3 regions of the Bacillus sp. TCT6 genome follow, and region 1 is predicted to be linked to each of the others. Evidence: riboswitches for the same ligand, from Rfam matches in the RefSeq annotation. Region 1 holds a riboswitch; each other region holds the start of a gene.
The links. Region 1 has a riboswitch for S-adenosylmethionine ahead of AC0ONG_RS14430 (M20 family metallopeptidase). Riboswitches for the same ligand answer to the same signal wherever they lie in the genome.
Positions count from the first base shown of each region.

Region 1 (3,284 bases):
CTAGTTATTATCCTTTAATGCAATTCGAACTCACAGATCACCGTTACTATTAAACTAGACTAGACTAGATCCAAGATATCACTAAAGAAATTCATCCTCAAAATTAATGAAGAAACAAATGATTCATAAATAGAAAAGAACATTGATTTTTTTCAATGTTCTTTTCTATTATTTCTGCATATGAATTAGATTTATATTCGAAAAAGTGCCTTACCCCTGATTCCTCTGTGCCTCTCTAAACTCCTCCTTCACCTTCTCTAACAACCCTTCTTCCGTAATTAATCGATACGCCGTATTTGCTAATGCTTTTGCCGATGTAATTAATGCTTTATCTCCAAGTTCTGAACGTGCTGCTTCTCTAAATTCATTCGTATGTGCAATTAAGTCATCTGGTCCGATTTTAATGTACGGATGAATTGTCGGTACGACTTGACTTACGTTTCCTGCGTCGGTTGAACCGATCCCTACTCTTTCTTTACGATTTACCTCTTCACCTAATAGTTCTAATTCTTCCGCTACGATATCGTTATATGTTTTTGTTACGAGTAATTCATCGATTTCATTTTGGAATTGATGAATTTTTACTTTTGCACCTGTTGCTAACGCTGCTCCCTCAGCAATGTTTCTTACTTTTTCTGTTACTTCTGCACATCTTTTTCGCGTTGCTGCGCGGATGAAGAACCTTGCCGCGGCGTAGTCAGGAATAATGTTAGGTGCTTTTCCGCCTTCTGTAATAACGCCATGAATTTTCACGTCTGACGGAAGTTGTTGGCGAAGTGCGTTAATACTGTTATAAAGCTGAATAACCGCATCTAATGCATTAATCCCTTCTTCTGGTGAGGCTGCAGCGTGAGCTGTTTTTCCGTAAAAATGAAAATCAAGTGGATCGACTGCTAATGAAGGACTCGTTGTCGCTGTCTTTGCGCTCGGATGAATCATAAGCGCCGCATCAATGTCTTTAAATAAACCTGCCTTTACATAACTTGATTTCGCGCTACCATTTGGCCCGCCTTCTTCTGCTGGTGTACCAAACACGACAACTTCCCCGCCAATTTCTTCAAGCGTTTCTGATAATGCGATTGCTGCTGCAACGCTAATTGTGCCAATTAAATTGTGACCACACGCATGACCTAGTCCTGGTAAAGCGTCATACTCCGCTAAAAATGCAATGACTGGTCCTTGTTTTCCTGAACTTTTTCGCGCGATAAAACCTGTTTCATGTCCAGCTATATTGTGTTGCAGCTGAAATCCTGCACTACCTAGTAATAAGCTTAACGTTCTGGATGCGTAAAACTCTTGGTTTCCAATCTCCGGATTCGCATGAATATCATGACTTGTTTCTATGTACTTTTCCTTATTTCTTTCGATACTCTCTTCAATTGTTTTTCTTTGTGACGTTACTCCTGTCGCTCCCATTGTTCTTCCTCCTTTTATTTTCACGTAAAAAAGCCTCTTTCTAAAAGATAGAAAGAGGCTTCTGTATATACAATCAAAATGAGCTTCTTTCTTATCTTTCAAGTTACCTTGCTGGAATTGGCACAGTATTCATAACGAATCCGCTGCCGAGGTATCATAGGGCCAGTCCCTCCACCTCTCGTGATAAGAATTTTCATAAAATTATATTAAATTACATTCATTCTAAGTTCATTCCAAATAAAAGTCAAGGAATTCCTATCCGAATTTACCGAATATCTAAAAATCCTTTTAATACACCAATTGTTTCTGGCGCTTGCAGTCTGGCACATACGTACGGAAATTCTGTACTACCTTCAAACATCATTTGAGATGTAAGCGGTGCGCCTGCCCAGAAGATTTCATCATCAATTACGATAAACGGGAATGCTTTATTTTGTCTTTGTAACTTTACATTTTTCAGTGGAACTGGTCCATCACTATAAACTGTTATCTGTGCATTTGTACGCATTAACGCTTGCCATACTCGCTTATCCACTTGTTTTGTAATTGGAAGTGAAATAATAATTTTTCGTTTTGCGGCTAAAATATCTTTTAATAACCCTTTCGGCTCTTCAAGATTCATTTCCATAAACCAGCGTAAACGTTTCGAAATTTTCCGTTCCCACAATTGTCTTGATGTCGTGCGATCATACACATCTCCATGACGTTCTATATGAGCTGTTAATTGTGATAACGCTTGTTTTCTCGAAAGGTTTTTACGCATATAATGGCAATCTGATAATTGAATGAACTTCCCTCTCGCTCTTGTCACTGCTACATTGACGAGGCGATGGTTTTTGTGATCAAAGAATAATACGCCAGGTCGTTCTTGCGGATAACTGTCAACCGTATCAAAGATCATCATATCTCTTTCAGAACCTTGGAACTTATGAACTGTCGCCGCTAAAACTGGTATGTTTTGATATTTCGTTCTCTGCAACATTTCTCTAATACACGTTGATAAAAAGCGTGACTGCGCCCTGTAAGGTGTCACAACACCAATCGACTGAACACCGTCTAACAATCCGATTAACATCATTTGCATCGCTACTAAACCAGACATAATGTTAAAACGTGAACCAGAAGCCGCATCTTTTAACGAAAAAGCTCCCATTTGGCTCGTATCAAATAAAACACTCGCTTCATTTGCGAACGGCTGCAATTGCGCAAGTTCTTTACGCTCTGAAACAGAAGGATGATCGTATACTCTATTTTTATAAATAAACGAATTCGTAAACTTCGATATATTCGCATGCATACGTCTTTGTTCCTGCAACATAAATAGGTTCGGATGTGCTTCTGATTTATTAACAGACTCAACAATCCCAGCATGGTAAAACATATCTTCCCCAAGCCATTTGCGAACAAGTTCATGGTTCGCCATCGCAATTGGAGGTAATTGTAAAAAGTCGCCACAAACAACGATACGTTTTCCAAGTGAAGCAGCTAATGCGATTTGCGGAACGAACGCCATACTCACTTCATCTACAACAACTAAATCAAATGTACGCTCATAAATTAGCGCATCAATTGCACATTTTGATAGAGTTGCACCAATTACTTTCGCATTTTCAATATATTCTTTTTCTACTTCTTTAATTTTCGCTTTTTGCTTTCGAAGATCACTTTCAATCTCTTGTATACGCTTCTTATCAGCAGAAGTCGCTTTATATGATAAAATCTTTTCACGAAGATCTTGTCGTGTTTCTTCTAAATAGAGTCTTTCTTCTCCCCAAGATCCGTTCGTCGTTTCAACTAGCTTCGACGTAAGTAATGTTTCATGATTTCGTATATGTTCATGTTGACTATAACCGTAACGAACAATTTCG
Region 1 covers NZ_JBVYHX010000001.1:2,824,695-2,827,978, forward strand. Annotated here, with positions in the region: gene AC0ONG_RS14430 (M20 family metallopeptidase) at 211-1,416, opposite strand; SAM riboswitch class I at 1,505-1,606, opposite strand; gene AC0ONG_RS14435 (AAA domain-containing protein) at 1,682-3,284, opposite strand, start outside.

Region 2 (3,284 bases), 1.1 Mb from region 1:
TGTGTAGTAAGAGTGTATCTATAGAATAGCTCATATTTTTACACCTTCTTTTACGAGTTTAATGGCTTGCTTTAAGTCTTGAATTAAATCGTTACTATTTTCAATGCCAACGGAGAATCGAAGAAGACGATTGCATACACCGTTTGCTGTTCTAATATCTTCAGGAATATCAGCATGTGTTTGCGTTGCTGGATAAGTCATTAAACTTTCTACACCACCAAGACTTTCTGCAAATGTAATTAAGGATAAAGATTGTAAGAATGGATTAATCCAAGCTTCATCTTTAAGGCGGAATGAAATCATGCCGCCTCTTCCTGGATAAAATACATCTGTCACCCCGTTTTCATCATTTAAATATGCAACAACTGCTTTCGCATTTTCTTCATGTTGTCTCATGCGAAGCGCTAACGTTTTCATACCGCGAATTAATAACCATGAGTCAAATGGGCTTAAAACCGCGCCTGATGCATTATGATAATGAGCGATTTCCTCGCAAAGTTCCATTCCTTTTGCAACGACAAGTCCGCTTAGTACATCGTTATGTCCCCCTAAATATTTCGTTGCGCTATGGAGTACAATGTCAGCACCCTCTGTTAATGGTTGCTGTATATAAGGTGTGTAGAATGTGTTGTCTACAATAAGAAGTAGTCCGTGCCTTTTCGCTACAGTTGCGACAGCAGCAATATCAGTAACTTGCATTAATGGATTAGTTGGAGTTTCTATGAAAATAGCCTTCGTTTCAGTTGTGATAGCTTGCTCAATTTGTTTAATAGATTGTGTATTTACGTATCTACATCGAACATTCCACTTTTTTTCGTGCTCAGAAAATAATCGATACGTTCCTCCGTATAAATCTTCAGATACAATAAGTTCGTCTCCAGAGCGGAATAGAGAAAGGACGAGGAGAACAGCCGCCATCCCTGAACTACAGGCATAACCTTGTTCGCCATATTCTAAGTCTGCGATTGCCTGTTCTAAAAGACCGCGAGTTGGATTGCCAGTTCGTGAATAGTCAAAGCCAGTAGATTTACCAATTCCTTCGTGACGATAAGCGGTTGAGAAATAAACCGGTGGATTAACCGTTCCTGTTGTAGTTTCACTGCGATTTCCGATTTGTGCTAGTTTTGTTTCGATTGTTGACATGTGAAAATTCCTCCTTTTTAAATTGAAACATTAAGTGAATATAAAATAAAAAAAGCCTTCTAAGAAGAAGGCTTTCGGTTTGAATAGAGTCTTCTTCTCATCTGTCAAATCTTTCACAATTTGCTGGAATTAGCACCTTATTAACAAACTGTTAATGGTTGCTGAGGCGTCATAGGGCCAGTCCCTCTACCTCTCTAGATAAGAATGTTCGTATGAAATTTTTATTATGTTTTTAACTTTACAACAAAAGATAATTGAATTGCAAGTTTATTTTAAATAATTTTTATTTTTCCGCAAGTATCATTGACTTTTACTTTTGTGCATGCTAAATTTATTAAAAAATTAACAAACATTGTTAAAAGGGGAACGCATTTCCTTTTAGCTACATAAATAAAATAATAAAGACAACTCTTATTGAGAGCGGTGGAGGGAAAGGCCCTGTGAAACCCGGCAACCTTCAAACGAAATGTTTGAAACGGTGCTAATACCTGCAAAACGAATGTTTTGCATAATAAGAGGAGGAACGATTATGTCCCCCTCTTCAAAGTGAAGAGGGGGTTTTTATATTGATAGAAATGAGGGAGATTCGTGAAATTACTAGATTTATTATCAAAAGGAATTGTAATAGGTGATGGTGCGGTTGGGACGTTATTGCATTCACATGGTTTGCAAAGTAGCTTTGAAGAATTGAATGTATCTGATCCAGACTTAATTATATCGATTCATAAACAATATGTAGCTGCTGGAGCAGATGTAATTCAAACGAATACGTATGGGGCAAATGAGACGAAATTACGTATGTATGGTTTAGAAAATCAAGTTACAGAAATTAATAGAGCGGCAGTAAAACTGGCGAAAGCATCTGTTACAGACAGAAATGCAATTTTAGGAACAATTGGTGGTATGAAACACATCGGAGCCGTTACAACGACTGATATGGAAAGGGAGTTTATGCTACTTGAACAGGCAGGGGCTTTACTAGAAGAGCAGGTTGATGGATTACTATTAGAAACTTTTTACGATGAATTTGAATTACTTCATGCCGTTAAAGTATTGCGTAAGCAAACGAATATTCCAATTGTTGCTCAATTAGCGTTACATGAAGCAGGTACGACTCAAAATGGAAATGATGTCAATGAAATATTAAAGCAACTTATAGATTGCGGTGCAAATGTTGTTGGATTGAATTGTCAACTAGGGCCGCTTCATATGACGGAAGCTTTCAAAATGATATCGATTCCGCAAAATGGCTATTTATCAGCATACCCAAATGCAGGTCTCCCGAATTATGTGGAGGGACGTTATGTATATGAGGGAAGCCCAGCTTATTTTGAAGCGATGACACCGAGATTTATTGAGCAAGGTATTCGATTATTGGGTGGTTGTTGTGGTACGACTCCAGAACATATTCAAAGTATGAAGCGCGCTGTTGCGAATATTACCCCTGTAATAGAAAAAGACACGATTCAAAGGCCGAAAGTCGTTCATACGCATGAGAAACGTTCGAAGGCTCACGTCACTCTAGCAGAGAAAGCGAAAAAACAAACGACAGTTGTAGTGGAATTAGATCCACCGAAAACGTTAGATACACAGCGTTTTTTTGAAGGAGCAAGAGCGTTAAAAAGAGCGGGAGCAGATGCTATTACTCTAGCAGATAATTCATTAGCATCGCCTCGCATCTCGAATATGGCAATGGGTGCGTTATTAACCAAGCATGATATCCCAGTATTGACACATTTAACGTGTAGAGATCATAACGTCATTGGACTACAATCTCATTTGTTAGGTTTATCGGCGTTAGGGATGGAAGAAGTGTTAGCTTTAACTGGTGATCCAGCGCGCGTTGGTGATTTTCCCGGTGCAACTTCTGTATATGATTTATCCTCTATTGAGCTCATTAAAATGATTAAAGAAATGAACGATGGACGTTCAATTTTAGGGAAATCAATTGGACCGGCGACAAGGTTTTCTGTAGGCGGCGCATTTAATCCTCACGTGAGGCACTTAAAAGCAGCGGTTAAGCGAATGGAACGAAAAATAGATGCTGGAGCGGAGTATTTTTTAACTCAGCCAATTTACGATATCGCGCTAATTGAAGAAGTGTATGAAGCGACAAAGCATCTGGAACAACCTATTTTTAT
Region 2 covers NZ_JBVYHX010000001.1:3,920,187-3,923,470, reverse strand. Annotated here, with positions in the region: gene metC (cystathionine beta-lyase) at 1-34, opposite strand, end outside; gene metI (cystathionine gamma-synthase/O-acetylhomoserine thiolyase) at 31-1,143, opposite strand; SAM riboswitch class I at 1,238-1,348, opposite strand; SAM riboswitch class I at 1,552-1,661, shown strand; gene AC0ONG_RS20000 (bifunctional homocysteine S-methyltransferase/methylenetetrahydrofolate reductase) at 1,732-3,284, shown strand, end outside.
Region 2: another riboswitch for S-adenosylmethionine. It lies ahead of AC0ONG_RS20000 (bifunctional homocysteine S-methyltransferase/methylenetetrahydrofolate reductase); the one in region 1 lies ahead of AC0ONG_RS14430 (M20 family metallopeptidase).

Region 3 (3,284 bases), on a different contig from region 1:
CATCTATTTCTTCTATCTTTGCATTTTGGCCTTGTAGCATTTGTTTCTGCTTTTCATCCATACTAGCTAGCATACTCTCTGTCTCTTTCCCTTTTAATGCAAACTTCAGCTTATAATTATCTCCACTTTTCTCCATCTTCACTTTATTTAAAATTTCCGATGGAATCTCTAAATTATCTACCATTCCTTGAGTCGCATTCATTCCGTTAGCATTTAATTGTTCCTCTGGTACAGACATAACTTCACCCGAATTAGGATTTTTCACCTGACCAGCAATTTTTCCACCCACATCATAAACAATAACCTCTGTACCAGAAACATTCATTTCAGAACGAGAGTTTTTTTTCTTCGGCTCTAGTTGCATTTTAGCCTTCATTACATTCATCTCTGTTCCTTCAGCCTTTATTCCCACATCATATGTCATCGTTACATTTTCTTCGTTTTTAAAAGCTTCATTCGCTTTATTGAAAACATCCTTCGCTGTTAATTCCTTTTCTTTCTGCACAGCTTCTTTTTTCGGTTCATCAGTCTTTTTTGTTTCCTCATTACTACACCCTACTCCTAGACCAACTGCAAGTACTAAACTTGAAATTAAAATAAGTTTTTTCATAACGTCCCCTCCTTCCCAAAAATAATATCATCTCTTTTCCTATGAAATCTATATAATTCGTAATATTCTTCTTTAATTTTTTTCCTATATAGTAACATGTTTGAGAAAAAGTTTAAATATGATGTAAATAATAACAACTCATTTCAGGAGGTCATTATGAAAGCAATTATTTGCACAAAGTATGGACCACCTAATGTTCTCCAGATTCAAAATGTAGAAAAGCCTAAACCTAAAAAAAATGAAGTATTAGTTAAAATTCACGCAACAAGTGTATCGACTGGAGATTGTAGAATACGTGGCTTTAATAGCCCCCTCTTATTTTGGATTCCTATGCGGATCATATTAGGTTTCAGAAAACCGAGGAAACCTATACTTGGCGTAGAGTTATCCGGTGAAATCGAAGACATTGGAACAGATGTAACACAATTTAAAAAAGGAGATCCAGTTTTTGCATTAACAGAACTAAACCTTGGTGGTTATGCCGAATACACATGCGTGCATGAAAGTGGATTAATAGCATTAAAACCTACCAATGTGACATATGAAGAAGCTGCCGTTATTCCTTTTGGCGGAACTTCAGCATTGCACTTCCTTAGAAAAGGACAGATAAAAAAAGGGCAACGAGTACTTATATACGGCGCCTCTGGTTCAGTAGGGACAGCTGCCGTACAACTTGCTAAATACTTCGGGGCGACTGTCACAGCTATTTGTAGTAGTTCGAATTTCGATTTAGTTACAGCCTTAGGGGCAGACAACGTAATTGATTATATGAAAGAAGATTTTACTAAGCAGGGCGAGCACTACGATATTATATTTGATGCAGTTGGAAAATATAAAAAGTCTCTTTGTACAGATGCATTAATGCCTAATGGAAAATATGTATCTGTGAATGGAATGATGGCAAAGGTCAGTAAAGAAGATATGAACCTACTAAAACAACTAGCTGAAACAGAAAAGCTAAAACCTGTTATTGATAGAACTTACCGATTAGAAGAAGTTGTAGAAGCCCATACGTATGTAGAAATGGGCCATAAGAAAGGAAATGTTTCGATTACCTTAAAATAAAATATATTCTGAAAATATCATTGACAATTCTTTTTGTACGATTTACTATTAGTACCATATTCAAAACTACATACACATACTCTTATCAAGAGTGGCGGAGGGACTGGCCCGATGATGCCCGGCAACCGAGCTTATAACATATAAGCTAAGGTGCTAATTCCTGCAAAACGAGTTTTCGTTTTGGACGATAAGAGAGGAATCTATTTCGTCTATTCGGCACCTCTCTTATTTTTGGGAGGTGCTTTTTATTTTGGAACGTATATGAAGGGGGATTTATAGATGAAAAAGGTATTATTAAGCATTGTAAGCGGAGCAGTATTATTATTAGGCGCCTGTAGCGTGAGTTCAGATAAAGAGGTAAAAGCATTAGACGAGAAAAAGATTACTGTCGGTGTAACAGGTGGACCACATGAACAAATTTTTGAAAAGGTAAAAGAAGTTGCAGCAAAAGATGGTCTCGAAATTGATATAAAAGTATTTAATGATTATGTAGCGCCGAACGTATCTTTAGATGAAAAAAGCCTTGATGTAAATAGCTACCAAACAAAATCGTATTTAGATGTATTTAAAGCTGAACGCAATATGAAATTAGCTGAAGTATTTTCAACAGTAACATTCCCTATGGGCATATATTCTAAAAACATAAAAGATGTAAAAGACTTAAAAGAGGGCGATGCAATTGCTGTACCAAATGACCCAACGAATGAACTGCGAGCTTTAAAATTATTTGAAAAAGCAGGGGTTTTAAAAGTTGATCCGAAGGCTACAGAAAAAGCGACTGCGAAAGATGTAATTGAAAACCCGAAAAATTTAAAGATTGTTGAATTAGAAGCTTCTCAATTACCAACGCAACTAAGTGAAGTGAAAGCAGCTGCAATTAATACAAACTTTGCATTAGGTGCAAAATTAAGTCCAGCGAAAGATTCTATTTTCCGCGAAGGAAAAGATTCACCATATGTGAACTGGGTCGTTGTTCGTACTGAAAATAAAGATGATGCCGTTGTAAACAAATTAAAGAAAGCTTATCAATCTAAAGAAGTAAAAGAGTTTATCGAGAAAAAATTTGATGGTTCAGTTTTACCATCTTGGTAGGAGCTGACGATAATGATTGAATTAAAAAACATATCCAAAGTATTTACAACAAAAAAAGGGAATGTTGAGGCTCTTAAGTCTACTTCCCTTAAAGTAGAAAAAGGCGATGTATTTGGAATCATTGGGTATAGTGGCGCTGGTAAAAGCACATTGATTCGATGTGTAAATCTATTAGAAAAACCAACGACAGGAAATATCATTGTAAACGAACAAGACCTAACAACATTATCAACAAAAGAACTAGCAAAAGCGAGACAAAAAATCGGAATGATCTTTCAAGGATTCAATTTACTTAAAACTGTTACCGTCTATGAAAATATTGCATTACCGTTACGGCTTGCTGGCATTCCAAAAGCGGAAATTGAAAAAAGAGTAGAAAAATATTTACGCATCGTGGATCTTTTTAACCGTAAAGATGCTTATCCAAGCGAACTTTCTGGCGGTCAAAAACAGCGCGTTGCAATTGCACGTGCACTATCACATGAGCCTGAAGTGTTATTAAGTGACGAAGCAACGA
Region 3 covers NZ_JBVYHX010000004.1:15,430-18,713, reverse strand. Annotated here, with positions in the region: gene AC0ONG_RS29715 (DUF6612 family protein) at 1-610, opposite strand, end outside; gene AC0ONG_RS29710 (NAD(P)-dependent alcohol dehydrogenase) at 767-1,675, shown strand; SAM riboswitch class I at 1,755-1,869, shown strand; gene AC0ONG_RS29705 (MetQ/NlpA family ABC transporter substrate-binding protein) at 1,955-2,767, shown strand; gene AC0ONG_RS29700 (methionine ABC transporter ATP-binding protein) at 2,780-3,284, shown strand, end outside.
Region 3: another riboswitch for S-adenosylmethionine. It lies ahead of AC0ONG_RS29705 (MetQ/NlpA family ABC transporter substrate-binding protein); the one in region 1 lies ahead of AC0ONG_RS14430 (M20 family metallopeptidase).